2 linked regions of the Magnetococcus sp. PR-3 genome follow. The protein of the gene in region 1 binds, or shares a complex with, the protein of each later gene. Links are inferred from orthologs where the notes say so. Each region holds a gene or a part of one and is shown in the gene's direction. Other genes may lie near its edges.

Region 1 (15,166 bases):
ATGTCTAGTGCAAATGCCATGTAACACTCAGGTATATGTGTTAAATTATTAAATAAAACAAAGATGTAACAGATTAAACCTTTTGCTTATATAGGGTTGTTCTAATGTTGGGTTATCTTTTTTTATGGGGTATAAAAATAAAAAGTGACCCCTGACTGGGAATTTCATCCACCACCAGCTGTCTACAGCAGCAACTAATAAGAATAAACCGAAGCTTGACGCAGGCTGTGGTCTCTATATGCTTTGGTCGGTTATAGAAAAATCTCTTTGTGAGATGATGGTAGGAGTTGAATGGATGACGAATGTCTCAGAGCCGCAGATTCTTGATGCCCTGCGCATGGTGGTAGATCCCGGCGTAGGTCGGGATATTGTCTCATCGGGCTCTGTACAAAACATCAAGATTGATGGGGGGGCGGTGGAGTTTGATCTGCTGATCAGCGAAGCGACTGTACCCCATATCGAACCCTTAAAAGAACAGTGCACACAAATTTTGAGTGCCATTGCTGGCGTGGAGCGTTTAACTGTGAATATGAGTGGAAATCCTCAGCAGCAAGCTGAGCCTTTAATCCCTGGTGTCAAACAGGTCATCGCTGTGGCTTCCGGTAAAGGTGGTGTGGGTAAATCCACCACAACCATGAACTTGGCGTTGGCGCTGCATCAACAAGGTGCCCGGGTGGGTATTTTGGATGCCGATATCTATGGTCCAAGTCTGCCTCGAATGATGGGTGTGATGAGCATGCCCCGTATTGAGGCTGAAAAAGGTGAGAAGGTTACCCCCATGGAAAAATATGGGGTAAAGATCATGTCCATGGGTTTCTTCATGCCAGAAGATACACCCATGATCTGGCGCGGTCCCATGGTCGGTATGGCTGTAGAGCAGCTGTTGCGGGATATCGATTGGGGTGAGTTGGATTATATGGTGATCGATCTTCCCCCAGGGACAGGTGATGCCCAGTTGACCCTGACCCAGAAGGTTCCTTTGAGTGGTGTGGTCATTGTTTCGACCCCTCAAGATGTTGCCCTGGCCGATGTGCGTAAAGGGGTGAACATGTTTAAAAAGGTGGAGACACCTGTGTTGGGCATTATTGAAAATATGTCCTATTATGAGTGTTCTGAGTGCGGACATCGCGCAGAGATCTTCTCCCATGGTGGTGCTGAGAAGGAAGCGGAAAATACAGGTATGGCCTTCCTGGGTCATATTCCAATCAGCGAAGATATTCGTAAGGATTCCGACTCCGGTAAGCCCATCGTCGTTGCACGGCCTGACTCACCCCAGGCCAAGCAGTATGGTGAAATTGCCAAAGCGGTTAAAGCCAAGCTGGAAGCCGGTGGCAGTGCCCCCAAGATGCCTAAGATTGTTGTCGAATAAGCGCACAACAGGATCGGGTTTACCCCTGTTGCTGGACGGGTGGTCTTGAATAGGCCACCCGTTTTTTATGGTCTAATGGGCGGCTTGTTTTTATGATACGTGGATGCTGTTAATGACAACCTGGCGGGAGTGGTTGAGCTGTCATGTCTGATCTTTTGATTCCAGAAACCGTGCTGAAAATGTTGGTGGATGGCATACGTCTACGTGCATTGATGCTGCTGTTGGCAGAAGGTGAGCTGTGTGTCTGTGAGATCAGTCATGGGCTGGATATCATACAGCCTAAGATTTCTCGTAATTTAACACTCTTAAAGAACAGTCAACTCATACAAGGGCGCCGTGAGGGGAAATGGATCTATTATCAAATCCACCCTCAACTCCCTCTGTGGGCCATAGACCTTTTAAAAGCTGTTCATCAGGGCTTGGCGATAGATAGTCCGCACCATGAAGACCGAAAACGCTTGGATGTGATGGAAAATCGGCCAAACCGCTGTTCTTCTGATGGTCAGTGTGGGTGAGGAGAGAGCTGTGAAGCATATTATGGTTCTGGGCAGTGGTTGTAAAAGCTGCAAAACCACCTGTGACCTTATTGAGATGCATGCCGAACGGTTAGGGGTAGAGATTGATCTTCACCATAGTGGAGACCCTGACCTTATGCGTCGCTACCAGATGCGATCCATGCCGGGTGTGGTGGTTGATCACACGTTGGTTCATTGTGGCGGGTTGCCGGATCAAGAGGATATTGAAGCATGGTTGCAGGATGACGCGTGCTAGCTACCAGCCAATAATCCATATGAGTGGTGTGTAGATCAGGAGTTTAATCCATTCACTCACCACTGTTCTTAGGGTTAGGGTATCTTTCCACCACGGTGTATCTGGACGTTTGAGTTTAAAGTAGCCTTGGCTGCTGATGACATGAACCTGCATATCTTGGGCTGCAAATAAGCGTGTTGCTAAAATACGCGCCCGGCGGGTGTGGTAGGGGTCCGTCACCAAAAGAATCTTATTATAAGCCCCTGGCTTGAGATGTGTGCGTACTGTCCGTAAATCCTCATGGGTGCTGAGGGTCGCGCCAAGTATGTGTACATCTGGCCGCTTAAAATCGCAGATGTTGCAGTAATAGCGCCCAATTTGTTGGAGCGTTAAGCGGTTATCCCCAACAAAAATTAATTGTGGTGCCCACCCCTGGTCAAGTAGGGCAAAACCTTTTTTGGGGCGGGTCGGAATGCCACCACCCAGCACCACAATCGCATCGGCCATCACCGGTTGATCGTTGGTGATTAACCAATGTGCCGCCTGTTTCCAATCGTCCCGCCAGATCATCAAACTGATCCATATCATTGGCCCAAACAGCAACACAAGCTTGGCCAGGGTTTTATACCGGTGTGGCATAATAATTTAATAATAAAAAGCGTCGGTTAGGTGATGTCATTTTTTGTTCTCTCCCAAGTAGTTCCTGGTGCCATGTTACCCTGATTCACGCGTAGAAGGGGTAGAATATCTACAGCGTGTGGCATGGGTGACGTAATCAGGTTACATCCTTACGGGTCACGCTCAAGCATGGGGCGGGTCGGTCTGGTCGCCAAGGACTGCTTACAACCACGATCAAAGCCGGATTAAGCATAACAAGTGGGTGATCGGTGTCCTAGGTGTTTAGGGTAGGGTGTGTTGAACACAAGCGGTGCAGATTCAGTTTTTTAGATAGGGAAGGGGCCTTCCCTTGGAACGAGAGGATACCTTTGGGTTATGCAAGCAGATATTAAGGCCAAGCAATCATGGCAGGCTGATCTTTACGCCAATCACGGGGGGTATGTGGCTGAGCTGGGCAGGCCGCTGCTGGCGTTGCTTGGAGAGGTGAACGGAAAGAAGGTGCTTGATTTAGGGTGTGGTGATGGGGTGTTGGCGGCCCAGTTGATGGCGCAGGGCGCCCATGTGGTGGGGTTGGATAGCTCTTCAGAACTGCTTGAACAGGCTTCTAAAAAAGGGGTGAAGGTGGTTCAGGCCGATGGTCAGCATTTTACCCTGTCCCACGAGTTTGATGCTGTCTTGAGCAATGCGGCACTGCACTGGATGCCCCAAGCCGATGCTGTGTTGCGGTCGGTTCATGCGCATTTAAGATCAAAGGGTCGGTTTGTTGGGGAGTTTGGGGGCTATGGTAATGTGGCGGCGATTATAACGGCCATTAATGGTGTGCTGAAACAGCATAATCCTAACCATACCGCTCAGCACCCATGGTTCTTTCCCACCCCTGAAAACTACCGGCAGTTATTGGAAAAAGCAGGGTTTGTGGTCGAGAATATTCAGCTGACCCCACGGCCAACACCTTTGGGTGAAGGGATACGTGGATGGCTATCAACCTTTGCGGACCCTTTTTTGGCCTTAGCACCGGATATGGATCGTGATCACTTTTATGCCGAAGTGGAGGCTTTGCTTAAACCGTGTCTCATGGATACAAGCGGCAACTGGATGGCGGATTATGTGCGGTTGCGTTTTGTGGCACACCGAGCAACGTAGAAGTAAAGGCGTGGGCGTCGGCGTTATCACATTCGCCTCTAATAAGAAGAACCCCGCTTTGGGCAATGGGGACAAAGGGGTAGTCCTGGTAGCCTGCTGAAGGGGGGGGAACGCACCTGTACCGGTCAGGCTGGGGTGGTGATGTGGTATCAATTCAGGCGTTGTATCGGGTTTGGTCGATACAACGTTAGCCGCCATAACGTAAAATGGTATCAAGCAAGCTGCGTTTACTGATGGGCTTGGTTAAATAAGCATTGCAGCCTGCCTTAAGGGCGAGCTGCTCATCCTGCTCCAATGTGTGGGCGGTTAGGGCCACAATCGGGATATGGGGTGTGCCCATGGAACGTTCCCAGTTGCGAATTTGACGGGTGGCTTCCAGGCCATCCATCTGCGGCATTTGAATATCCATAAGGATGAGGTCGTAGTTTTTGCCAGACTGGATCTGGTCCAGTGCCTGCTGCCCGTCGGTGACTTGCTCAACGTGGTGGGGGGTTTGGCTTAAAAATGCGGTGATCACCAGCGCATTGGAGTCGATATCTTCCGCCAGCAGGATAGAGCATGCACAGGGGCTAGATGGGGCAGGTTGGGGTGGCTCGTTACCTGCTGTTGTCTCATTCTCTGCTTCGTATGTGAGCAGGGGTAGGGTGAAGTTGAAGACACTGCCCTGGCTTAGCTTGCTCTCTACCCAGATTTTACCCCCTGCACGGTCAACCAGCTTTTTACATAAACAGAGACCTAAACCCATACCGCCAAAAGCTCGGGTTTGGCTGCCGTCAACCTGGGTGAATGGGGCGAAAATGGTCTGTTGTTGCTCAGGGGGAATCCCCAAACCCGTGTCCCAGACTGAAAAATGTATATGACAGGGGGCTGTTAGTGAGATCTGTAAAATGACCTCACCTTGCTCGGTAAACTTAAGCGCGTTATCCAGCAGATGATCTAAAATCTGTTGCCAGCGTTTGGGGTCCCCCATCACCTGCTCGGGCACGGCTGGATCAATACGGTGGAAGAGTGTTAACCCTTTATCCATGGCGCGTGAAAGATGACGCTGAATACAGGTGTGTGCCAGTGTTTGCAGGTCGATCGGGTTGTAATACATAAGCATGGTACCCGACTCAATCTGGGTAAGGTCTAAAATATCCTCTATAAGAGCCAGCAGATCCATGCCGGATTGGTTAATGACCGCAAGCTGTGTTTTCTGTTTTTCATGCATGGATGAGTCTAGGAGTACATCGGTCATGCCCAAAATGGCATTTAAAGGGGTGCGAATTTCATGGCTCATCACCGCTAAAAAAGCACTCTTTGCACGGTTGGCCTGCTCCGCCTGTTTCCGGGCATCTTCAAGCTGCTGCTGGGTCTTAATGCGCTCGGTTACATCATGAATAATGGCATAGAGGTGCCTCTGGTTCTGGATGGTGATGGGGCCAGAGTACATTTCAATATGACGGGTCTGCCCGGATGCTAACCGATGCTGGCAGTGTAGGGGGGATTGGGTGCTGCGACTGGCTTGAGACATCTCCTGTTCTATACGTGTGGGGTGAGAGAGGCTTAGATCATAAATTCTTAGTTGGCATAGGGCAGCATGGCTATACCCATAAAAGTGCTGGGCACTGGGGTTGGCATCTTCAATCTGCCCATTTTTGGGGTTGATTAATAGCTCCACAGCTTGGCTACCTTCAAAGAGGGCACGGTAGCGGGATTCACTCTCCTGTGCGGTTTCCAAAGCTTGTTTTAACTGCTGGTGGGTTTGATGTAGGGCAACATGCATGCTGCGCAAAGATAAATGCCGCCATAGGGCCAAGAGTAAGGTTGTGGCCAACAGGACCAGGACACCCGCCCAAAGTATATGCTGGATATCATAGGTATCGTGGTGTGTTGGGGGGGCATAAATAAAAGCGTCGAGATCTAGGGAACGATCAACAATGCCTAATGTTTGATAGGTCTCGGCAATACGTTGAATGCGCTCTGGGTTGATGTGCCCCAATGTCACCATATCCGGGAGTATGAGCTGTCGTAGAGTTTGGGCTTCATAGGTTAACTGTTGTGTGGATTTTTTGCTGGCATAGCGCTTTTGGATAAGCTCGATCATCTCATCCACATGGTTAAACGCGTACTGCCAACCTTTGAGGGATGCCCGCCTAAAGGCTGCGACCTGTTTGGGGTTGTCTTTTAAAAATGCCTGTGTAGTGAAAAGGCTATCTCCATAGAAATCGACCCCATAATCAAAGGGTTTTAGCATGTCGACAGCGATATTTTTGCTGTTAAATATAAAGGGTTGGTTGGCCATGCTGCCATTGATGACATCGATCTCGCCAGAGATCAGTTTTTCATTGGCGCGCCAATCCTTGGATAGAATGAACAGCTTTTTGGGATCAATACCTTCCTGTCGGAACATGGCCAAAAACTCAGCCAGTTCACTCCGGTTCAGCATTATTTTTTTTCCAATTAAATCAGCTGGTTTTGTAATGTTTTGGTCGGCTTTAAACATAAGAGCGCGGGTTGAGTGCTGGATGATCACGCTTAATAAGACCAAGGGCTTGCCATCAATGCGTTTTTTAATGAGTTCGGAAGCCAGGATGCCAAACTCAGCCCGTCCACTCAGCACCTCTTGATCCACCTGGATCTGAGGGCCTCCTTGGCGGATTTCAACCTCTAGCCCCTCTTCACGATAAAACCCCTTCTCCAGTGCCGCGTAATAGCCTGCAAACTGAAACTGGTGAAACCATTTGAGCTGTAACACCACATTCTGCTTGGCTAAGGCTGAGGTGGGTATGATACCAATCAACGCCAGGACAAGCGTCATACAAGAGAAAAGGTATGGTATACGCATCGGCATGACAAATGCTGATCCTCTTCAGTCACAAAGTTCTGCATTGGTGTGTTCTACCTCAACCTGTTGGTCCTCAGATCCTTAGATTAGGAATAAAGGTATAAGTTCTAGCCGGTGGCTTACCTGGGCATGGAGAGCAGGTTGGGTGTCGGGTGTAAGGGGATGGATGATGAGAGGTGGAAGGCGAGGGAGGGATGAGCTAAGTGGGGGTATGCGGGTGGGTAAAAAAAAGGGTGTGTCCATGGGGACACACCCTTTTCTACGATAAAAAGCTTAACCGTATGGTTTAGCTGTTTAGCTGTTTAGCGACTTTTTCAATGCGATCCATAGCTTTAACCAGATCTTCCATGCTGGTGGCATAGGAGAGACGCAGGTAAGGGTCTAGACCAAAGGCCACACCTGGAACCACAGCTACGCCCTCAGCTTCCAGCATCCAGGAGGCCAATGCTACAGTATCTTTTAGGTCGGTGCCATCTGGTGCTTTTTTACCAACCAGGCCCGCAACATTGGGGTACACATAGAAAGCACCCTCTGGGGTCAGGCAGCTTACACCAGGCATGGCGTTAAGACGGCCAACCACATAGTCACGGCGCTCTTTAAAGGCTTTGAGCATAGGCTCAACACAATCCTGAGGTCCGGTGATCGCTTCCAAAGCGCCTTTCATGGCGAAAGAGGTTGCGTTGGAGGTGCTTTGCCCCTGGATCTTGGCCATGGCTTTAATGACATCTGCGGGACCGACGGCATAACCAATACGCCAACCGGTCATGGAGTAGGCTTTGGCCACACCATTAAGAATAACGGTGCGATCTTGCAGATCAGGTGCAACCTTGACCAGCGTGGCGAACTCAAAACCGTCATAGACAATTTTTTCATAGATGTCGTCACTGATCACCCAGACATGAGGATGCTTACGCAGAACCTCCGCAATGGCTTTCAGCTCGGCAATACTATAGGCATTGCCTGTGGGGTTGGAAGGGGAGTTGATCACCACAAATTTGGTGCGTGAGGTGATGGCACCTTCCAGCTCAGCTGGGGTTAGTTTAAAGCCATTGCTCTCTTGGGTGTTGACGATGACAGGCGTACCATCGGCCAGCAATGTCATGTCAGGGTAGGAGACCCAATAAGGGGCTGGAATGATAACCTCATCCCCTTCATTCAGCGTAGCTTGTGCCAAATTGAAGAAGGCTTGTTTACCACCCACGGTAACCACGGTGTTATCCGCAGTGTAGTCACAGCCTGTCTCATCCACATATTTTTTGGCGATGGCGGTGCGCAGCTCTGGCATGCCTGCAACGGCGACATATTTGGTGTAGCCTTCATTCAAGGCTTCGATAGCCGCTTGTTTAATGTGATCGGGCGTGTCAAAGTCGGGCTCGCCGGAACCGAGGCCAATAACATCACGTCCGGCTGCCTTAAGCTCTTTGGCCTTGGCAGTTACTGCCAATGTCGCAGAGGGTTTAACCTTGGCAACACGATTCGACAAAATACCCATGATTCACGAAACTCCTATACGTTATAAGAAGATGACCCGCCCTTTATACGCTTACTGTCATGCGCTTTCAACACCCATGTTGGTAACAGAAGTGGAGCTTTCCCATGCGTGCTGATCTTGCTCGCTTTGATCTGGTTTCTGAGTATGAACCCCAGGGGGATCAGCCACAGGCGATTGAACAGCTTGTGGATGGTTTGGAAGAAAACCTAAAAGATCAGGTTCTGCTTGGGGTTACCGGTTCTGGTAAGACCTTTACCATGGCCAATGTTATCGAGCGCTCTGGCCGCCCCGCAATCATTTTGGCCCACAACAAAACCCTGGCGGGGCAGTTGTATGGCGAGATGAAAGCCTTTTTTCCAAATAATGCGGTGGAATATTTTGTCTCTTATTATGACTACTACCAGCCTGAAGCCTATGTCCCCCGTACCGATACCTTCATTGAGAAGGATAGCTCCATCAATGAACAGATTGACCGTATGCGCCATGCTGCAACCCGTGCCCTGCTTACCCGGCGGGATGTCATCATTGTCGCGTCGGTCTCCTGTATTTACGGTTTAGGTTCGCCAGAGTCTTATGAAGCGATGTCTTTGGAGCTGGAGGTGGACCAGGAGATCGAGCAACGTGAGATCATTCGTAAGCTGGTGGCCATGCAGTATCAGCGCAATGATATCGATTTTCAGCGGGGTACTTTCCGGGTTCGGGGGGATACCCTTGAAATTTTTCCTGCCCATGAGGATGCCCGTGCGATCCGGGTTGAGCTGTTTGGGGATTTGGTGGATCGTATCAGTGAAGTCGATCCATTAACGGGGGAGAACTATGGCGCGGCGCCCAGTGCGGCATTTTTTCCGGCCAGTCACTATGTGACCCAGCGTTCCACCATCGTACAAGCTCTGGAGGGCATTAAAACAGAGCTTAAAAGTCGGTTGGAGGATTTCCACAAACATGGCCACTTACTGGAAGCCCAGCGTCTGGAAAACCGAACCCGCCAGGATCTGGAAATGTTGCAGGAGTTGGGTTACTGCACAGGTATTGAGAACTACAGCCGCTTTTTAACCGGACGCAAACCTGGCGCACCCCCGCCCACACTGTTTGAATATCTCCCTGAAGATGCGTTGCTGTTTGTGGATGAGAGTCATGTGACCATCTCACAGGTACGGGCAATGTATCGGGGGGACCGTTCACGAAAAAGCACCTTGGTGGAGTATGGGTTCCGTCTACCTTCGGCCATGGATAACCGTCCTTTACAATTTGAAGAGTGGGAGGATATGCGTCCCCACACCATTCATGTCTCCGCGACCCCAGCTCAATGGGAACTGGACCAGGCCGATGGACGGGTGGTTGAGCAGATTATTCGTCCTACGGGTCTGATCGATCCTGAGGTTGAAATACGGCCTGTGGAGCATCAAGTTGATGATCTGATCCATGAGATCAAAAAGGTTATTACCCATGGTCATCGTATTCTGGCCACCACCTTAACCAAGCGTATGGCGGAAGATTTAACCGACTATTTGGTGGATCTGGATATCAAAGTGCGTTATCTGCACTCGGATATCGATACCATTGAGCGTATGGAAATTATTCGTGATCTACGCTTGGGTGAGTTTGATGTGTTGATTGGTATTAACCTGTTACGGGAGGGGCTGGATATTCCTGAGGTGGGTTTGGTGGCGATCTTAGATGCTGATAAAGAGGGCTTTTTGCGTTCAGAAACCTCCTTGGTACAGACCATTGGCCGGGCGGCCCGAAACGTGGACGGTCGGGTCATCCTTTATGCCGATAAGCGAACCGGTTCAATCGAACGGGCGTTGGCGGAGACGGATCGGCGCCGGGCCATACAGATCCGCTACAATGAAGAGCATGGCATTATACCCCAGTCCGTTCGACGTGAGGTGTCGGATGTTATGGGAGAGATGATGGAGACGGGCTCGGCATCTGGTGCCAAAGGGCGGGGGAAAAAGGGGAAAGGTCAGGCCAAGTCCCAAGTGGATCGTATGCAACCCCTGGCTGGAAAAGCGTTGGAAAAACGCATTAAAGAGCTGGAAAAAGAGATGCATGATGCCGCTTCAGATCTGAACTTTGAACAGGCGGCTCTCTTCCGTGATCAAATCCTTGAACTGGAGAAAACGGCACTGCTGTAACGAAGGTACTGACCTATGGGGCCGATTAGGTGGGCTGAAGTCGCCGAGTTATGGGTCAAAATAGGGTGGTGACCTTAGCTCTGTTCGTTGGGCAGCATGCCGCCACGCTTCATGAAAACTTCTCCGGTTTTGGTATCAAAGAGTAGGGTGCGGCTCTGGCTGCCACCGACATCTGAGCTCACCAGATGCAGGCCTTCAAGGTTAAGAATATCCATGGCTGTCTGTATGTTGCGCAACCCAACCGTAATTAAGCTGGGGCCTGCTTTTTTATCAAACATATTGGAGCCGCCAAAAAGTTTGGCCTCCACATTTTCATCCTTAAAGCCCATCTCACGGAACAGTCGGATCATAAAGGTCAGGGTACTATCCATGTAGTGGGTGTCGTCATCCCGAAGTAGGGTTGCGGCATCCAGATCATGCCCACAGTTGGGTAACCGTGCATGGCAGATGGCCCCCATGGGGCGAGGACCCTTATGGTAAAGCGTGACAGAGACACAAGAGCCAAGAATGGTACGTACTTTTGCATGGCGAAAGCCGATAAAGAGCTCTCCTGGGCCTAGATTCATATCGCTGGATGGGCGTTTTTGCATGGGTTAGCCCTCGGCCCGAGCCAAAATGGTTTGGTACCGCTCGGTGAGATCCGGCAGTAAGGCGGCATCAAACAGCAGGTGGAGTTGGCCCTCCAGTTCAATGTTGGGCATGGTATACGCAATTTCCAAACAGAGACAGTTGTTGCTGGCTGGGCAGGCGAGCCCTTGGGCACCCAGGTCATGGTTCTCAAAACAGATACGTTCCTGGCGAACGGTTACCCCAAGCAGATCAGAGACACTCCCCATACAGGTTGAGACAAAAAGATCCATCACCGTACGGTAGACATCCCGGCTGGGTTCATCCAGCTCATGGGTGTTGGTCGCCTCACCATAGAGGCGGGCGATCAGCCGGTTCACCCGTTCGGGGCTGGCCAGTAGGGTGACCATGGTGGGGATAGAGTGGTTACCGAAATCAATTTGATAGTGAAACGCCAGTTGAACGGTAAAAGAGGACAGTTCTTCTGGGGTGTGGTGGGTTGCCGGTTGCTCTGGGCTGAGTAGCTTGGCATCTGAGATCTGAAAGAGAACTTCATCATCTACCATGCGACTCAGGGTGTCAGCCGAGCGGCCAATGCCGATATTGAACAGCTCTTTTAGTAGATCCAGCTCAAAGGTCCAGGAGGTTGCCATGGCCACCCTATTTGGTTGTGTATCACCATTTATGTCGCGAAGAGAAACGATCTGTTCACCATGACATATTTTCAGGGGTGGGTTAAAGCCTCTTTTTAAGCAACGGGCCGGTTGGCGTGGTTTCTTCATCGCTTATGACAGGTTGGTTGCTAGGGTTGAAGAATGCAGCCAACCATGTGGTGTTGTCTCTCTCGTTCCTCTATTGAGGTGAGGGGGTAAACTCCACACTTTATTCTACAGTCTTGGTGGTGGGTAAAGTGCTATTCATAGAGATATAGAAGTGTTAGTCTTTTTGACAGGTTCTGTTGTAGATAGGGCGGTTGTTGTTGGAGTAAAGCATCAAATACTTTGACGATTATGGCTATAAACTGCAAAAGGTATGTACGGAAAAAATGAGGTCTGGTAATCCGCATTCCAGCAGTATGGTGCTGGCCAAGCTGCGGCACGGTATGGGCCATATGTTGAAATGGTTCATACCGGTTTTGGTGCTCTTAGTGTGTGCCGAGGGTTCCATGGCCCGTGCCCGACCGTTAAGTAAAGCCAAGCAGGTCGAGTATAAAGTCAAAGCCGCTTATATCTATAATTTTCTTCGTTTTATTGACTTTCCCCACGCCAGCCTTAAAAAAGATGCCGAGCAGATCCAGATCTGTTTAATCGGTACAGACCCTTTTGGGCGCATGATTGACCCCATTGAGCGGCATAAGGCCAAAGGTAAGGCACTGAAGGTGGTGCGTGCAGAGGACCTGCAGCATCTTCAGCGATGTTCTGTGGTCTTTGTGGGGCGTTCTGGCCAGTGGCCTTTGCAGCAGGCCCTTACCACATTACGTCATTCGGGCATTCTAACTGTGAGTGATCAGCCCCGTTTTGCCGCCCAGGGTGGGGTCATTGGTTTTATTATCAAACGGGATAAGGTGCGTCTGCAGGTTAATTTGGATTCCGCCCGGCGCGAAGGGCTGAAAATAAGCGCCAAATTGCTGGAAATTGCAGATATTGTACGTGACTCCAGATCGGGAGGGGCACCATGAAGTCGCTCTCTACCCTGCCGATTAAATGGAAGCTGGTGGTCATGATCATGGCCGTGTCCCTACTGGGCCTGCTTATTTCAGGTGCTGCTTTTGTTGTGTTAAACAAGCAGGCCGTTGATCGGGCTATGACCGAAGAGCTGCGGGTGTTGGCCAAGGTTATTGGGGATCGAAGTACCGCCGCACTTGCTTTTGATGATCAGCGCCTGGGCCAGGAGAATTTGGCCGCACTGAGTGCAGAAAGCGCCATCTTAAGTGCGTGTCTGTATGGTTCTGATCAACGGACCTTCGCCCACTACTATCGGGATGCGCAAAACGCACCACGCTGTAACACCCTCTCTACAGTTGCGGGTGTTCATCACACCGATGTGAGTATAGAGGTGGTGCTGCCCATTGAAGTAGAGGGCACCCCTGTTGGGCGTATCGCCATCTACTCAGGTCTACAAAAACTACATGGGCAGTTTTTAAATCTGCTGATTGCAGCAGCCATTATTATTCTATTGACGGTTGTTGCGGCTTTTCCGCTCTCCTTTTTACTGCAAAGGTTGATTTCAGAACCGGCCTCCCAATTGGTGGATACCGCCAGCCGTATTGCCAAAGATCAAGATTACTCCTTACGGGTACCTCAACGTAGTGAAGATGAGTTTGGACGGTTGGCCGAAGCCTTTAACAGCATGGTGGCCACCATTGAAACTCAGGATCGCTCTTTGCGATTGGATCTGACCGAGCGCCAGCGTAATGAAAGAGAGCTACGGCACCTGCGTAATATGCTCTCTAACATTATTGACTCCATGCCCTCGATGTTGGTCGGGGTAGATCTGGAGGGTCGGGTTACCCAGTGGAACCATAAAGCGGCGGTGCTAACCGGGCGTCCCGCTGAGCAGGTGTTGGGTTTTCCCTTAAAAGAGGCTTTCCCGGAAATGATGGGAGAGTGGGATAAAATTAAACGGGCCATGGCGGAGAATGAGATTCAGAAGGACGCCAAGGTCGCTTGTCTCTTGGGCAAGGCACAACGTTTTTCCGATATTGTCATCTTTCCTTTGGTGGGGAGCCGTGTGCAGGGGGCGGTGATTCGGGTGGATGATGTGACCGACCGGGTGCAGATTGAAGAGATGATGATCCAGTCGGAAAAAATGCTCTCAGTGGGTGGGCTGGCTGCTGGCATGGCCCATGAGATTAATAATCCTCTGGCCGGTATTCTGCAGAATATTCAGGTGATGGAACTACGGCTTAACCCGGACTCTCCTCGCAATCAAAAAGTGGCCGCCCAGTGTGGTTTGGAAATGGACCCTCTAGACCACTACCTCAAGGAGCGTGGCGTGCCTGAAATGATGGCATCGGTGCTGGAGTCTGGTAAGCGGGCCGCCCGTATTGTGGAGAATATGCTCAGCTTTAGCCGCAAGAGTGAGTCTAGCTTTTATCCCCATAATTTGGCTGAACTGATGGACCAAACCATTGAGTTGGCGGCCAATGATTATGATCTGAAGAAGAAGTATGACTTCCGTAAAATTGAGATGGTCCGACACTATGCCGATGATCTGCCTGAGGTTCCCTGTGACGGCACTAAAATTCAGCAGGTGGTTTTGAATCTGCTAAAAAATGGTGCCCAAGCCATGGCCATGGCCGGTACCACCCAGGCCCCCTGTTTTACCTTGCGCCTTTATACGGAGAATCAATCGGTCTGTATTGAGGTGGAGGATAATGGACCCGGGATGGAAGAGTCGGTACGCAGCCGGGTGTTTGAACCCTTTTATACCACCAAAGAGGTGGGCGTAGGGACGGGGCTAGGGCTGTCGGTCTCCTACTTTATTATCACCGAAAACCATGGTGGTAGTATGTCGGTTGAGTCGGTCAAAGGGCAGGGGTCCTGCTTTATTGTACGTCTTCCACTGCCTGAGCCTGTGGGAGAGGGTGATGGATAAATGGGAAAATCGGCATGTGCTGGTGGTGGATGATGAAGCTTCTATCCGCTTTAGTTTGGCTGCCTTTCTTGAAGAGTATGATTTTCTGGTCACCACAGCACAGAGTGCTGAAGAGGCTTTGACCCTATGTGAAACCACACACTTTGCGGTGGCTGTGGTCGACCTGAGGTTGCCAGGGATCAATGGCGATCAGTTTATTATTCAGGCTCAAGAGCGCTGGCCCGTTATGCGGTTTATTATCCATACCGGTTCGGTGGATTATCAGCTTTCGGATGTCTTGCAGGGATTGGGCATGACCAAAAACCAGCTTTTTTTCAAGCCGCTTAATGATCTGCATGCCCTGGTTCAAGGGATTGAACCCTTATTGGAGAAGGCATAATGTCTCAGGAGCCTGAACAGGAACCTCTGGTTTTAACCATTGATGACGAAAAAGCGATTCGTATTAGCATTCGTATGTTCCTAGAAGAGTTTGGCTATCAGGTTATTGAGGCCACCAATGGCCAAGAGGGGTTGGAAGTTTTTGATCGCATGCAGCCGGATCTGGTGTTGGTGGACCTGCGTATGCCTGTGATGAATGGCTTACAGGTTTTGGCTGGTATACGGGAGCGTTCTCCCCAAACGCCTGTCGTGGTGATCTCAGGAACCGGTGCGGTGGGTGATGTGGT
Region 2 (15,154 bases), on another replicon or contig:
TGGGATTTCAAGAGATTGTCGGAAGATGTGATTCGCGGATCCATATGCCCCATAACCGGATGGCGAATAGGCTATCCCGGCTAAATACCCCAACCCAAACCTGGCGGTGTGAATAGAAGAGATCACCCTCATCGATCTCTGGCGATCTTTGCCCCTGCAGACTTTTTTTGCCTTAATGCGCGGAAAAAAGCATCTGACAACTAGCCCAATTTCAGCAGCCAACGCACAATACGCCGGGTTTTTTCACCATACAGCGTCGGGGTGAAATATTGACCGGCCACCCCCTTATGAATTTCCGAACGGGTGGGATAGGGAATGATAGGTGCCGTCATCGCACCAATTTTCCACCCTTTTTGTATGGCAAAGATCCAGGGTGCCAACAGCTCCCCGGCCCCCCGGCCTACAATACCTGCACCTAAGATTAACCCTTTTTTACCCAACACCACCTTGATCATACCGGCACGCTCTCCCTCCGCACGGGCACGATCATTCTCCTGCATCGGTTTGTTCAAAGTTTGCGTCCACACCCCCCGTGCCTTGGCTTTGGCCTCACTCAACCCCACCCAAGCCAGTTCAGGATCGGTATAGGTCACCCAGGGTACCGCCGCATAATTGACCTTGGCGGGCAGACGGAACAGGATATTACGGATTACGATACCCGCATGGTACCCCGCCATATGGGTAAACTGATACGGGCCGACCACATCCCCAATGGCAAAGATATGTTTTTGGGAGCTGCGTAAACGGTGATCTACGGGAATACCCTGGAGACTAAAATCCACCCCAGCCGCCGCCAAATTCAACCCATTAACATTTGGGGTACGGCCCGCAGCAACCAAGAGATGAGAGGCCTCAATGGTCAGGTTTTCCCCCGTCTCCTTTTTCGTCGCGGTCAGGGTTAACCCCTCCCCCACTCGTACCACTTTATGAAAATCCAAGCCGATATGTAGAGTTATGCCTTCAGTTTCTAGACACTGCTGCACAACGGCTGCCAGCTCTGGATCATCTTTGGGTAGTAACTTGGAACGCACTAAAACCGTGACGTGTGAACCCAGGCGGGCATAGGCCTGGGCCATCTCTAGACCAATGGGCCCCCCGCCAATAACCAGCAAGTGGGGTAAAGGTTGGTCGTTATCAAAAATCGACTCATTGGTGAAGTAAGGCACATCCTCTATGCCTTCAATAGGTGGAATCGCTGGAGAGCTACCGGTGGCAATCACAAAACGTTTGGCGGACATATGCTGTCCACCGGCTTCAACGGTGTGGGCATCCACAAAGCGGGCGGCATCCCGAATAACCGTGCAACCTAAACCTTCAAATCGTTCTTGGGAGTCATGGGGTTCAATGGCGCCAATAACACCATGAATATGGGCATGTACCTTGTGCATATCCACCTCAGGTGGCGTGGTACAGATCCCAAATTGATCGGCGGTACGTATGGCCTGGGCCGCATGGGCTGCAGCCAGCAGGGATTTGGAAGGAACACACCCGGTGTTCAGGCAATCCCCCCCCATCTTGCCTTTTTCGATCAGGAGAACATTGGCACCCATCTGAGCAGCCCCAGCCGCAACCGACAACCCCCCAGACCCTGCACCAATCACACAGATATCATACGGATAACGTGCCATGAATAGTCTCCTGACCTTACTTGAGCCTGAGGATGATCCGACACCTCCATGAAAGGTTAGAACCATCCAAAAAGAGCCAGACTTTATCAGCCCAGTTCTATATTAATGTGTCTCACCACCACCACTGGCATCATCCCCGCTGCCGCTATCCTCACTATGGTCTGCATCGCTGCCGCTGCTCTCTTCTTGCGCTGATTCATCCTCAAAATCATCCTCGACAGCATCCTCAAGATCATGCTCAAACCGATCATCATCCTGATCACGACGATCAGCTGAACCACCTGTTTGCTTGGTCTGTTCTGAAGATGCCATTCTTTTTTTCATCACCAGACCAAGGACCAGCAAACCCACCATACCGGTGATGATAAAGCCAAAAAACCACATAGCCGCGACTCTCAGATATTCAAAGAATTATTGATTCGATTGCCGATGTTTGACCATGGCTCGATATTTACGGAACTGCATCCACACCAGCCCCACCACAAAAACCAACAGGGCAATACCACTGAGTACGGCAAAGGCTACTTTGATAAAACCCATCGCATCCATTAGGCCAGTGCCCCCCCACAGGATGAACCACTACCGGCTGTGCACCCCAAACAGTGTTCGGCAATCACCACCCGTCGTTTAAGCAGATCCTCCACCGTTACTCCCCCTATCTGCTGGCTCCCAGGTAGATTAACCGGCATGTTGAGCGCTAGATTGAAGTCACAGTCAAACAGAGTTCCATCCCACCGTACACTCACCTGATGGCGGCACATTAACCCCTCGACAGTCGAGGGATTAAAGGACTCCCGCAGCAGCCCCCAATAAGCCTCTTCCTTACCTTCCCGACGCAGATCTGCACGGAAACGACCAATGGGCATATTGGTAATGGTAAGCAGGTTGCTAAAGCGAATACCAAAACGATCCCACAGCTGTTTTTTGTAATCTTGCTCCAACTGGCACTGAGCTGGGGGAAGAAAAGGACCACCGGGGTTGTAGACCAAATTCAGCGTACTGCCCCCCTCGACCCCATAACCAAGACCATTGAGTCGCTTCAAGGCGGTAATGGCCCCCTGGTACACCCCTTCACCCCGTTGGCGGTCTACATTCTCCTCCAGATAACAGGGCATGGAGCCTACCAGATCAACCCCTTGCTCTTGTAACCAAGGGGCCAGATCTTGCCACTGGGGTTCATTATGAATCACCAAATTGGTGCGCAACTGAACTGCCACATCCCGGGCACGCAGCGCTTTGATAAAAGGCTGGATATGGCTATTCATCTCCGGGGCACCACCGGTGATATCCACTTGCGTGCAGTTGGACTGTTCAACCAGCGCCAAAACATGCTGCATCACCGTCCAATCCATCTGCTCTTTACGGTTGGGGGCTGCTCCAACATGGCAATGGCTACATTGCAGGTTACAGGTCAACCCCACATTTACCTGGATCAGGTCCAGCGAGGCGACATCCATGGTTGGTGTACCGGTGTGCTGTTTCAATACCGTGGAGAAAACATTCATACCATGATTACTTTCTGTTCAATCGACATCATCAACCCTACCGGTGATGGATACTTAGTCGGATATAGCGGATGATTCTTACAAAATTTTTTCTAAGAGACCTTAATCTGGATCCAATCCAAGATCGCAGTTGGCAAGACCCGCTGCAAAGCAGCAAACAAATAGGTGGGGGTTGTCACCGGATAACGCCGCTTGGGTCGATCACTCTCCAGGGCGTGGATAACCCGCTTCAACACCGCTTCAGGCGGCAGCTTAAAGGGTACATGCTGGGCATCTTGCAAGCGGGGCAGTTGGGCATCATAAGCGGCCCGGTGCACACTACCCTGATGGTCAATCCATCGCTGAAAAGCCAATAAGGCATTGGCGTTAATACGACTATGGATCGGACCCGGCTCTACTAAGGATAGATAGATACCCGTCCCTTGTAGTTCCAAGCGCAATGTATCGGTCAGACCTTCCAGTGCAAATTTGGTCGCATTGTAGGCCCCACGGTATTTCAGTGCGGTAAAACCTAGGATAGAGCTGTTTTGGATAATACGTCCATAACCTTGGGCACGCATAATGGGGAGAACATGGGTGGTGAGTTCATGCCAACCAAAGAGGTTGGTTTCAAATGAGGCGGTCAGGCAGGCACGGCTAAGATCCTCTACCGCACCTGGTTGGGCATAGGCACCATTGTTAAACAGGCCATACAGCTCACCCTCTGTACGGTTGAGCACCGCTTGGAGTGAACCGGTAATACTCTCTGAATCGGTCAGGTCCAGTAAAAAGGACTCAAAGCCCTCTCCACGCAGCCGTGTGACATCCTGTTCCTGACGGGCCGTGGCAAAAACCCGATAACCCCGATCTTTCAGGCCATGGGCCACACAGGCACCAATACCGCTGGAACAACCCGTAATTAAGATCGGACGCTGCGCCCGATTGGCTGGGGGCATAGACATGGGGTCAGGCTCCTTTTCATCAATAAAGAAGCCCGAAGCATAGCAGAATCAGTGCACCGCTTCACTGCCTTGAAGCTCGTTAAGGATCTCTTGCACCATAGGGTCATCCACTTCAGGAACCAGATCCCAACGGGTGACCCGCTCGATCTCCTCTTTAAACAACTCCTCCATGAAGAGCCGGTCCAGATGCATTTTCATCTCCTCTTGGGTGATGATGGGCATGGGGGGACGCGCAGAGATGGCGGTTTGATCCTGTTTACTGATCTCTTCAACCGCTTGGGCTGGTGAAGGATCGAGCAGGGAATGGGTAACGGCAGGATTGTTAGACAGTGGCATGATCAACATAATTGGTACTCCCAGTTTTAAACGGTACCCGTTTTTTTTGCAGTTTCTGGTGATGCATCCCCTTTAATGGTTGTGACTGAACCGGGGCTTACACTACACTCACGGGGACCTTCTTATCTCTATCTATCGGCATTCAGCCCGGATCGCTTTAGCACAATGCTTAATTATCTCAACCGTCTTGGGGTTAACGAACATATCATCCTCTCTGCCATCGCCATTATCATTGGCGTAATGGTGGGCTATGGGGCGATCTTGTTTCGTACACTTATCGAAGGATTTCAGCACCTTTTCCTTGGAAGTGGTACCGAAAATGTTGGACAGCTGGTCGCTGGCCTAGAGTGGTGGCATGTGGTACTGGCCCCCATGATTGGTGGTGCCCTGGTTGGCCCTCTCGTCCATTTTTTCTTTCCGGGTTCTCGCGGGCATGGCGTACCAGAGGTGATGTCCTCGGTCGCGTTGCATGGCGCGAAAATGAATCTTAAGGATGGTGTGGGTAAAATGTTGGCCTGCTCCCTCTCTATTGGATCCGGCGGCTCGGTCGGCCGGGAAGGTCCTGTGGTACACCTGGGTGCGACCTTGGCTTCATGGTTTGGTGGCCGCCTGCGTATGTCGACCAAGCATATGCGTACCATGGTGGGCTGTGGGGCTGCTGCGGGTATTGCGGCATCGTTTAACGCCCCCATTGCTGGGGTGATGTTTGCGTTGGAGGTCATTTTAGCCGACTACGGTTTGGCAACCTTCTCTCCTATTGTACTTTCATCGGTTATTGCCACCGTTATTGCCCGACTGCACCTGGGCGATTTTCCGGCCTTTATCGTACCCCACTACACCCTGGTCTCGGCCTGGGAAATACCCGCTTATGTGGGTTTGGGGCTGGTGTGTGGTATTGCCGGTATTCTGTTTATGCACACCCTCTTTAAAACGGAGGATGTGATTGGCAAGATTAAAGCCCCCCGCTGGATCAAACCCATGTTTGGGGGTTTGGTTCTGGGTCTGATCGCACTGCAATTTCCTCAGATCATGGGTGTGGGCTACGACACCATGAACAAAGCCCTGTTGGAGCAGATGATCGGCCCCACCATGTTGATGCTGGTTTTTGTCAAGATTATGGCGACCTCCATTACCCTGGGCAGCGGCTTCTCTGGTGGTGTGTTCACCCCTAGTCTCTTTTTAGGGGCTATGGTGGGTGGGGCTTTTGGTACCTATGCCCATGCACTCTTCCCCGCGATTTCTGCAGGCCCCGGTGCCTATACTTTGGTTGGTATGGGGGCTATGGCTGCTGCTGTTTTGGGGGCACCCATTGCATCGATTTTGATTCTGTTTGAACTGACGGGTGACTACCGGATTATGCTGGCCTTAATGGTCGCTTCTATCGTGGCGACGCTGTTGATTAATCAGGTCTATCGGGACTCGGTATATACCAAGGCCCTGCGCCGAAAAAATATTGATCTATGGTCGGGGCGGGAGTCCGGCCTACTCAGACACATACCGGTTAGCGCCATTATGAAGCGCACCTTTGAGATGATCCCCGACAGTATGAATATTCGAGATCTCAAAGAAAAAATTCATCGAACGCGAGAAGAGAATTTTTTGGTGGTCAATGACCAAGGAGACCTTAAAGGCATTGTCTCTTTTCAGGATATCCGCGGTGTTGCCTTTGAAGAGGGGCTGGAAGATCTGGTCTTGGTGCGGGATATTGCAACCCGAGAATTAATCACCGTCACCCCCAGCGATAATCTATATGATGCCTTCCGCCGCATGGGTTCGGGCAACGTGGAACAGTTGCCGGTGGTCAGTGAGGATAACACCGCCCAGGTTCTGGGTATTATCACCAACCATGATGTGATCCAAGCCTATAACCATGCACTGCTGGAGCGGGAAGCAGAAATGATGGATAACCGTTAAACGGTTTACTCTTCTAGGCTTGCGTAACGGGTGTGACACTCGACCCATGATGCATGAAAAACGGATATACGATGGCTGGCACACGGCCTAACCCCTTTGTGCCAGCCATTTATGAAAGATCTGGTTAAAAAACCATCCAACGCTCATACCCTGGGTATACGGCCACCAAGGTCGATCCCCAGACCCTCCATCACATCTATTTCAAGGGTTTTGGATCTTGGCAACGATCCAAACGCACGAGTACCCCATGGATCATCCGATTTTGCAGAACCTTAACCAACCTCAGCTGGAAGCCGTTACCACCACGGAAGGACCCCTTATGGTCCTGGCTGGGGCTGGATCCGGTAAAACCCGCGTTTTGACCCGGCGCTTGGCCTGGATTATTCAAAATGAGCGGATTTCACCAGAAGAGGTCCTGGCGGTTACCTTTACCAATAAAGCCTCTAAAGAGATGCGGGAACGGGTACAGGAACTGCTGCAAAGTGATGCGCCAGGACAGGCTCACCGTTTTTGGATTGGTACCTTCCACGGTATGAGCGCCCGTATGCTCCGGCAGTTTGCCGACCGTTTGGGGTTTGGTCGAGATTTTACCATTCTCGACTCCAGTGATCAGGAACGCATGTTCAAACGGCTTTGTGAAGAGCTCAGTTTCTCTGACAAATATTGGACCCCCAAACGGCTGACCCATACCATTGGCCGCTGGAAAGATGATGGTATTCGCCCCCAAGATCTTACCGATCGGGAGATCCGCAAAGATTGGGAGCGGGATCGCATCCGCCAAATGTATGAACGGTATCAACAGGCCCTGCAACAGAACAACGCCATGGATTTTGGCGACCTATTGGTGCATTGCCTCAATCTTTGGGATCAAGAACCAGAAGTGCTCACACACTTCCAAAACCGCTTCCGCTATATCCTGGTGGATGAGTATCAGGACACCAACCATATCCAGTACCGCTGGATCAAAGCACTGGCAGGGGAACGCCATAACCTTTGTGTGGTGGGTGATGATGATCAATCCATCTACAGTTGGCGCGGGGCACGTATTGAGAATATTCTGAAATTTGAAGAGGATTTTCCTAAAACCAAAACCATTCGGTTGGAACAGAACTACCGTTCCACAGGGAATATTCTCAAAGCTGCTGGTGGGTTGATTAACCATAACCAGGGCCGTATGGAAAAAAGCCTTTGGACCGAAGATGCCCAAGGCGATACGATCCACTTTCTACGGGCAGAGAGTGGTGAGGATGAGGCCCGTTTTATTGCCTCAGAAATTCAAACACTCTGCCCCACCGGGGCCTATCAAAATGCGGCCATTCTCGTTCGTACATCCCGTCAAACCCGCTCTCTTGAAGAGGGACTCATGCGCTCAGGTATCCCCTATCAAGTTGTAGGGGGCTTACGCTTTTTGGACCGTGCAGAAGTACGGGATGCCTTGGCATATTTACGTGTGGTGGCGTCCAACCGGGATGATATTGCTTTTGAACGGGTGGTTAATGTTCCCAAACGGGGTATTGGTCCAGGCGCGTTACAATCCTTGCGGGAGATTGCGGCCCAGGAACAGTGCTCGTTATTAGATGCCGCCCGTTTCGCAGTGGACACCAAAGCCATACGCGGTACCGCCATTAAAGGACTCAGCGCTTTTATTAAAGTGATTGATGATGGCCGCAACCTGATCCATGAAGAGGTCACACCAGCCGAGATGCTGAATAAACTGTTGGCCTTTAGTGGCTACCGGGAGCATGTGCGGGATATGGAGAACGGTAGTGACCGTATTGATAACCTGGATGAACTGCGTAACGCGCTCTCCCGTACGGAGAGCTTACAGATGTTTTTGGAAGAGACCGCTCTCGCTACAGATATTCAGGACTCTGGCCCGGTTTCTGACCGAGTAGTGATCTCTACCTTGCATGCGGCTAAGGGGTTAGAGTTCCCTTGGGTCTTCCTGGTCGGAATGGAGGAAGATGTCATGCCCCATAAACTGGCCATGACTGAGCAGCCGGAAATTGGGTTGGAGGAGGAGAGACGTTTGGCTTATGTGGGCATTACCCGGGCCAAAAAGCGTCTTTACATCACCATGGCGCGCAAACGGTGGATGTACAACAAACCGGTGTTTCCCATCCCTTCCCGTTTTTTACAAGAGCTACCTCAGGATATTCTGGAAGATCGGGGTTTTGCGGTCAAAACCCGTCGGGGCGCTACGGGATCTTTGGCTGGTCTACCCGGGGGAATACCCAAAAAGCGCCCCAAATTTCCCATGCGCTGAGCCAATTTTGATTGAACATACCTAACCCCCACAGATCATAAACAGGTTTGCTTTACCAACGATCTGCGGGGAACAACGCCCTGACCAACACGGCAAGACAGAACGAGTATACTCTCCATGGCACATACACCCATCACCATTGTTGGCGCAGGTTTGGCTGGTTCTGAAGCAGCATGGCAACTGGCCCAACAAAATATACCCGTCCGTATTTATGAAATGCGACCAAACACCATGACACCAGCCCACCAGTCGGGAAACTGTGGTGAACTGGTCTGCTCCAACTCCTTACGGTCGGATGACCACACCAATAGTGCGGTAGGGGTACTGCACGAAGAGATGCGCCGGTTGGGTAGTCTGATTATGGATTGTGCCGATACCCACCGTGTACCGGCTGGCGGCGCCCTGGCGGTGGATCGTGATGCCTTTTCAGAAGCCATTACGGAAAAATTGGAACAGCACCCGCTGATTGAACTGGTACGTGAACAGGTCACCGTTCCTCCGGTTCATGAGGATAGCTATACCCTAATCACCAGCGGCCCCTTAACCAGTGGTGGACTGGCTGACTGGATTGAAGAACGGGTGGGCAAACGCATGGCTTTTTTTGATGCCATTGCCCCCATCGTTGCGCATGATTCCATTGATTTTAATAAAGCCTGGAAGCAATCCCGCTACGACAAAGGAAGCGGCAGTGACTACATCAACTGCGCCATGGATGAAGCGCAGTATAAAACCTTTATTCAAGCCCTTCTGGATGCTGAAAAAGTGGTCTTTAAAGAGTTTGAGGCCAATACACCCTACTTTGATGGATGTTTGCCCATTGAGGTGATGGCGGAACGTGGCTTCGAGACCTTGCGCTATGGACCCATGAAACCCGTGGGATTGACCAACCCCCATATGGAAGAGAAATCCTACGCCATTGTTCAACTTCGACAGGATAACAAGCTGGGTACACTGTGGAATATGGTGGGTTTTCAAACCAAACTCACATGGCCTGAGCAAAAACGTATTTTTTCAACCATTCCAGGGTTGGAAGAGGCCGATTTTGTCCGGTTGGGTGCTCTGCACCGCAACACCTTTATCAACAGTCCAGAGCTACTGACTGAATCCCTACAGCTTAAAAGCCAACCCAATATTCTTTTTGCTGGCCAGATTACTGGTGTGGAAGGGTATGTGGAGTCTACCGCATGTGGATTGATGGCTGGGCGGGTTATTGGCCATTTATTACGAGATGAAACCATTCAAATGCCACCTATTCTCACCGCGTTAGGTGCATTAATGAGTCATATTACCGGCGGCGCGGATGCCACACATTTTCAGCCGATGAACATTAACTTTGGTCTCTTCCCCAACTTTGAGCAACGCGTTCCAAAAAAGCAGCGTAAAGGGGCGTATGCACAGCGGGCCCTTGAACACATGGATGCTTGGATTGCTCAACAGAACGTAAAATAGAACCGCAGGACTCATGCCTATACATGGTGCAGGGTAGAGGCCACGTGTGTATGCCATTCCACCCTGCTGTGGCTGGACGGCTACCCACAGTGCTGTACGGGAGTAAGCAGCAAAGCGCCTGTATATGGCACGCTACGCCCCCAACATGGCAAACCCGGCAGGATCAACCCCCCCCCGCGATCCATCTCTTCAAACGCTTCATCAAAACATGCTTGAGCCAATATCTTTCAAACGCACGGAATGTGCCTTTTTCGAATGAACTGGAAGGTCTGGCGCTCTATGGCTGCCGCAATAGCATGCTCAAAACAACAATTAGAATTTGTGTACGGTATATCAGACGGATAATGGGAAAAACCATCTAACTTTTAGAGTCGTATGTTTTATGCTCTTCTTTAAGTTAAAAACGTTTCTTAGCAAAGCTATTCATCACAACAAAGAACACCATATACACAAAAATGGTGTAACCAAGCATGGTACCAAAATTACCTAAGAGTTTACCCCATGAGGCTTCATATCGCCCTAGGGCCGTCCAACCCAGTGCCAGAATAAACATAATTTTAAAGTAGTAATCACGCACAGTTCGAACAATAACTTGGAAAATAATACCAACAATAACCCCAAAGATAAATAAGGGCACAAACATGAGTGGAACACCAAAATCCACATAAGATTCGGTAATATAGCTAAATGCATGATTGGTTCGGTTACCATACCCCCCAGCAACCATAACACCTGCATATTTGCGTACTTTAAAGCTCTCTGAAAACAGAATGGGTTTGTCTGGGAAGAAAATCCGAGGCATAAAGATATGTTTCAACGCCCCAAAAATAAGCCCTCCATTTTCATGTGGAATGATGGACGGCACCCGTTCTACCACAAGGCTGGAATAATAAATTTCCCACATTCGGTTACCAAACGCAGCACTGGTCTCTTTAACTTCACTATCCGAGTGCCAGTTTGAAATAAGGTTACCAAGGACCGAGAGCTTATCAAGCTGTGTGTCAGAACCTGAAGACTGGTAGGACAGATAGTAGCGCCAATCACTTTTAATACCTGTCCAAATTGTGCCGACAGCTGTTGTCAATGCAATAAGGAATACCATCTGCAAAATCAACTGGTTCTGGAACTTTGAGCGTCTTGCTCCAATCATCGTATCAATAATAGCCACAAAGAACATAATCAAAGAAATACGGAAATCTGCAAAGAAGTTGGTCGCATTCCAGATCACTTCAATAAAAACAATCAACCAAACCCATAAATACTTTCTTTGTTCTAAAAGGCCCAGAAGAATCAGGTAAAGAACGCCAATTTTTAAACTGACAATCGCAACAACAGGCTGCGTCAATACAGGGACTGACCAAGCCAGTGAGATAATGATATTCTTAAAATATAAAATGAAAAAATTGAAGTATATTAGCAACTTAAATGACAAGAAGCTTTGTGGGTTTTTCTCCCATAATGAGCGTTTTTTGGAACCGATTGCCATTCCTCTATTAATACCTAACGAGAGGAAGACCAAACTGGCTAAGCCAATCATCACATAGGGGGCATAATCAACTTGTACAGAACGCAGCTCAATGCCTGTCAGGGGCATATAAAACAGGCCAAACGTAATTTGCAGCCACTGGAATGAAATGGCCAAAGGAAGAACGATTAGCCCTGGAACCCCTCGATAGGGCACAAACATCCAGATCAAGCCTAACGCCCACATACTAAATAGGGGTAGGAGTGACTCTCCCAAGGCTGAGAACAGTAGGCCTGTAAATGTAAAGATCAGCAAAAACAAGGCGAAAAACCTCTTACACAATCATTACAGGGCATAACATTTTTCAATCCTAACGTTCGCGTACATCTTGTATTTTTTCACCTATTCTGTTGATGACCATACCTTAGGGTGAGCATTGAATATTATGGGAATGAATGAATAATGGATGCAAGGGTACGTCACGCCATGCGGTAGAACTAAGCTCGCAACGTATCCTTTTAATAAGATGCAACATTGAAACCAAAGTGTTGGCAACCTATGATTCCACCAAAAAGCCAGTGGCATAGTATTTGTTTACATGATCCTGATGTGATATGAATCAATAGCGTACAAGCCTATAATCGAATTATTTTATCTTCTATCTATTATATGAATAACCTGATCTTGTTATTTAGTTAGGTAAAGTTAAATGATATAGAGCTATAACAGAATGATGGATTGTTTCTGGTGTATCAATAAATCACTTTATACGCACAACTATCCTGATATCACTTCTTGGAAAAGTATAATGGATACTCTCCCCACAGAGCGACCTATTCTTGTGTTAATGGGTTTTAATGTCATTGTTTCTGGTGCTGAAAAAATGATTTTTCGTACCATTCAGGCATTAACCTCATCTGGCATGCCGGTTCATGTCATCTTGAATAATTGGAAGCATGATACCATGGATACTGCCATTGAAGAGGCGGGTGGAACATGGCAGGAGGGTCCATATAATTTCCGACTTAGGCGAATTTATCCCAAAGTCAGTGATTATTTTAAACTCTTTTTTTATTTACTCAGACTTAACTTTTTTTTGCTTCAACAGCTTCTCAAACATCGCCCTAGATCTATTCTTATGAGTAATATCGCAGACGCAACAGCGGCATTACCCGTACTTGTGCTCGCAAAAATTTTAGGCATACAACTGATCCTGCGGAGTGATAATGTCCCGTTTGGCAAACGTTTTTACCAATTATACTGGAAATATGTTCTTGCTAAAATAATGGATAAGGTGATCGGCGTATCTCAATTTTGTTTAAACCGTTTACATCAGGTCGGGGTACCTACCGATAAGTCGGTGTTAATTTATAATGTACTCGTGGATGACCGCTTTAAATCAACATTCAAACAACCTCATAAAAACACCACGCTGGAAATTTTATATGTCGGACAAATTCTTAAAGATAAAGGCGTGTATACGGTCATTCATGCCGTTATGCACCTTCTTAAGCAAGGGTATCCACTGCATTTAACCCTGGCAGGTCGTATTCCTGATTGGCCACAAAGCCATGTGGATGCCTATAAGATGATGCGCGACACGGTCACTCAAGCAGGCTTTGATCAACAGATTCAATTCATTGGTGCATCCGATAACATTGCCCAATTGATGGCACAAAGTGACCTTCTGCTTACAGCCCCAACGAATGAAGAAGCGTTTGGGTTGGTGTATCTTGAGGCCATGGCACTGGGCTTACCGGTGGTCACATTTAACCGGGGGGCCATTACTGAGATTGTGCGACATGATGAAACAGGGTGGATTTGTACCGAGGAAAGCTTAGAGAGCCTTATTGAAGGCACACGTTATGTCCTGGATCATCCAGATCGTCGCCAGTATTACAGTGAACAGGCCAGACATATTTTTACCTGCTCGGACCACCCTTTTTCAGAAACACGTTTTCAGATCGATACTTACCAACTTTTCACAAAGCCATAACACCGCATGATTGCCGACCAACACTGAACCTTTACGCTGTAGAATGCACATTACCCAGCATACAGAGTATACTGCTAGCTGCTACTAAGCGGGGCTCAGCGGGCCATTACACTTCCAGAAATTTAGGGAAAGTCGTTAAATTCCGGCACCCACCATTTTCAATCACAACCACATCCTCTAATCGTACCCCACCCCACTCTGGATAATAGAGACCAGGCTCCACCGTTACAACATGGCCAGCCTCCATGGTCATATCACGAATAGATATGCGTGGCACTTCATGAATCTCCAACCCTAGGCCATGCCCTGTACCATGAAAAAAGCCCCGCTGTTTGCCATCCTCTCCTGGCCCGGTTGGAAAACCTTGTTCGGTAAACGCGTTGGTAATCGCCTCATGCACAGCTTTACCAGAAACCCCGGCGCAGAGCATAGAAAAGGCAAGATCCTGGGCTTGACGTACACATGACCACGCTTTTTTCAACACATCTGGAGCTTGGCCCCGACAGACGGTACGGGTCATATCCCCCCAATAGCCACTCGTTTCATGACGGGGGAAGACATCCATAATGATCGGTTGATGGGCGGGTAGCGGGCCAAACCCCTCTTCATGAGGGTCAGAGCCTTGTACACCACCAGAAACAATGGTGTGATGCGGCATAGCACCATGTTTTACCAGCGTGGCATTGATCTTAGCTCTTACCTTTTCAGACGTTAACGGCTCCCCTTTATGGTAGAGCCAACCATCATCACCAATCTCCGCCATATGAATAAGATCGACACCAGCCTGCATGCCTTTGCCCGTTATTTCTAGCGCTTTTTCAATGGCCGCAACTTCATCATCCCGTTTTAAAGCCCGCTCAGGCCAAAATGAGCCCATAACAGGCTTAACACCAACCCCTTCATGGCGTAACACATCCGCAATTGCTAGAGGAAAGTCCCAAGGGGTGGTTACATCTCCGATGGAGAGCTTTTTAAGAAACGCAGCAACAAGATCCCCTTCACTGGGCTGGCCCTCTGCGTGAATCTCATTATAAAAAGCCCGTACATCGGCCAAATCATGAATATGATCAACATTGGCACTACGACGTGCTCGGTCGATCTCAAGGGCAGAGACGACAATATGGCTTTTGCCCTGGGGGCCCCCTTCTTGAACAAAAAGAAAAGGGTCTGGGGCAAAAAAACCCGTAGCATAGAAGAGATCAGCACTGCTTTCACTATCAGCATAGATCAATCTGGCGGGGTAGGCTTCCATGGCATCACCAAGTTTTCTGGTTAAACGTAACGTTTTAAAAATTCTATCGAATGGACACAATCTCTCATTATTGCAAGGCCTCAAACCTCTCACCGTACTCAAACGCAACAACAGAGCAAAAGCACCATAGGTGGTTATGGGAGACACTAACCTTTATAGACCTAAAGCAGGGGGGAAGCGAGGCCAAGCGAGATAGAGGAGAAAATGAAATGCATTCTGCAGACGTTGATCGACCAACTCTTATAAAAAAAGCCTGGGAAGGCTCAGCCGCTTCCCAGGCTATATATCTTCTACATGTCAAACGGTTTAGGCTCGCTTGAGTATTTCAGCAACAAGCTTTTCAATGCCTTCACCAGCCTCAGCAATCGAGGCCGCACACATATAGGCTGCGGTAGAAACAAT

What was found.
Region 2: the proteins of uvrB (region 1) and V5T57_RS01795 are in contact, whole or in part, in a crystal structure (PDB 7EGT), measured with the Thermus thermophilus proteins. The link is inferred for Magnetococcus sp. PR-3 from one-to-one orthologs. Residues at the interface, in WP_096411307.1 of Thermus thermophilus: Glu23, Leu25, Arg26, Asp27, Gly28, Glu29, Arg30, Phe31, Arg55, Glu326, Asp327, Phe328, Glu379, Ser382, Gln383, His398, Gly400, Arg401; in WP_096412145.1 of Thermus thermophilus: His654, Arg656, Phe657, Gln666, Asp668, Glu669, Lys680, Arg681, Leu682, Ser683, Lys685, Tyr686, Ala687.

The regions. Positions count from the first base shown.
Region 1 is NZ_JBAHUQ010000004.1:71,033-86,198, forward strand. Bases 7,916-10,820 are described here. They hold uvrB (excinuclease ABC subunit UvrB), read left to right. Parts: upstream 7,916-8,303; coding sequence 8,304-10,337; downstream 10,338-10,820. Other genes in these bases: V5T57_RS04335 (pyridoxal phosphate-dependent aminotransferase), read right to left, coding at 7,916-8,199; V5T57_RS04345 (chemotaxis protein CheD), read right to left, coding at 10,412-10,820. In the rest of the region: iron-sulfur cluster carrier protein ApbC, read left to right, coding at 296-1,369; V5T57_RS04310 (metalloregulator ArsR/SmtB family transcription factor), read left to right, coding at 1,513-1,884; V5T57_RS04315 (thioredoxin family protein), read left to right, coding at 1,895-2,140; V5T57_RS04320 (YdcF family protein), read right to left, coding at 2,141-2,689; V5T57_RS04325 (class I SAM-dependent methyltransferase), read left to right, coding at 3,113-3,880; V5T57_RS04330 (ABC transporter substrate-binding protein), read right to left, coding at 4,068-6,713; more of V5T57_RS04335, read right to left, coding at 6,994-7,915; more of V5T57_RS04345, read right to left, coding at 10,821-10,927; V5T57_RS04350 (hypothetical protein), read right to left, coding at 10,931-11,557; V5T57_RS04355 (TOL_0243 family YfiR-like periplasmic protein), read left to right, coding at 11,950-12,582; V5T57_RS04360 (ATP-binding protein), read left to right, coding at 12,579-14,501; V5T57_RS04365 (response regulator), read left to right, coding at 14,494-14,880; V5T57_RS04370 (response regulator), read left to right, coding at 14,880-15,166. UniProt on the Escherichia coli protein: The UvrABC repair system catalyzes the recognition and processing of DNA lesions. A damage recognition complex composed of 2 UvrA and 2 UvrB subunits scans DNA for abnormalities.
Region 2 is NZ_JBAHUQ010000002.1:26,560-41,713, forward strand. Bases 6,188-9,080 are described here. They hold V5T57_RS01795 (ATP-dependent helicase), read left to right. Parts: upstream 6,188-6,571; coding sequence 6,572-8,590; downstream 8,591-9,080. Other genes in these bases: V5T57_RS01790 (chloride channel protein), read left to right, coding at 6,188-6,324; trmFO (methylenetetrahydrofolate--tRNA-(uracil(54)-C(5))-methyltransferase (FADH(2)-oxidizing) TrmFO), read left to right, coding at 8,708-9,080. Also shown: V5T57_RS01760 (dihydrolipoyl dehydrogenase family protein), read right to left, coding at 201-1,628; V5T57_RS01765 (hypothetical protein), read right to left, coding at 1,731-2,012; V5T57_RS01770 (hypothetical protein), read right to left, coding at 2,040-2,177; arsenosugar biosynthesis radical SAM (seleno)protein ArsS, read right to left, coding at 2,177-3,133; V5T57_RS01780 (SDR family oxidoreductase), read right to left, coding at 3,226-4,074; V5T57_RS01785 (hypothetical protein), read right to left, coding at 4,123-4,419; more of V5T57_RS01790, read left to right, coding at 4,576-6,187; more of trmFO, read left to right, coding at 9,081-10,039; V5T57_RS01805 (hypothetical protein), read right to left, coding at 10,437-11,825; V5T57_RS01810 (glycosyltransferase family 4 protein), read left to right, coding at 12,235-13,500; V5T57_RS01815 (M24 family metallopeptidase), read right to left, coding at 13,607-14,752; isoprenoid biosynthesis glyoxalase ElbB, read right to left, coding at 15,059-15,154. UniProt on the Escherichia coli protein: A helicase with DNA-dependent ATPase activity. Unwinds DNA duplexes with 3'-5' polarity. Translocates on single-stranded DNA with 3'-5' polarity. Initiates unwinding more efficiently from a nicked substrate than double-stranded DNA.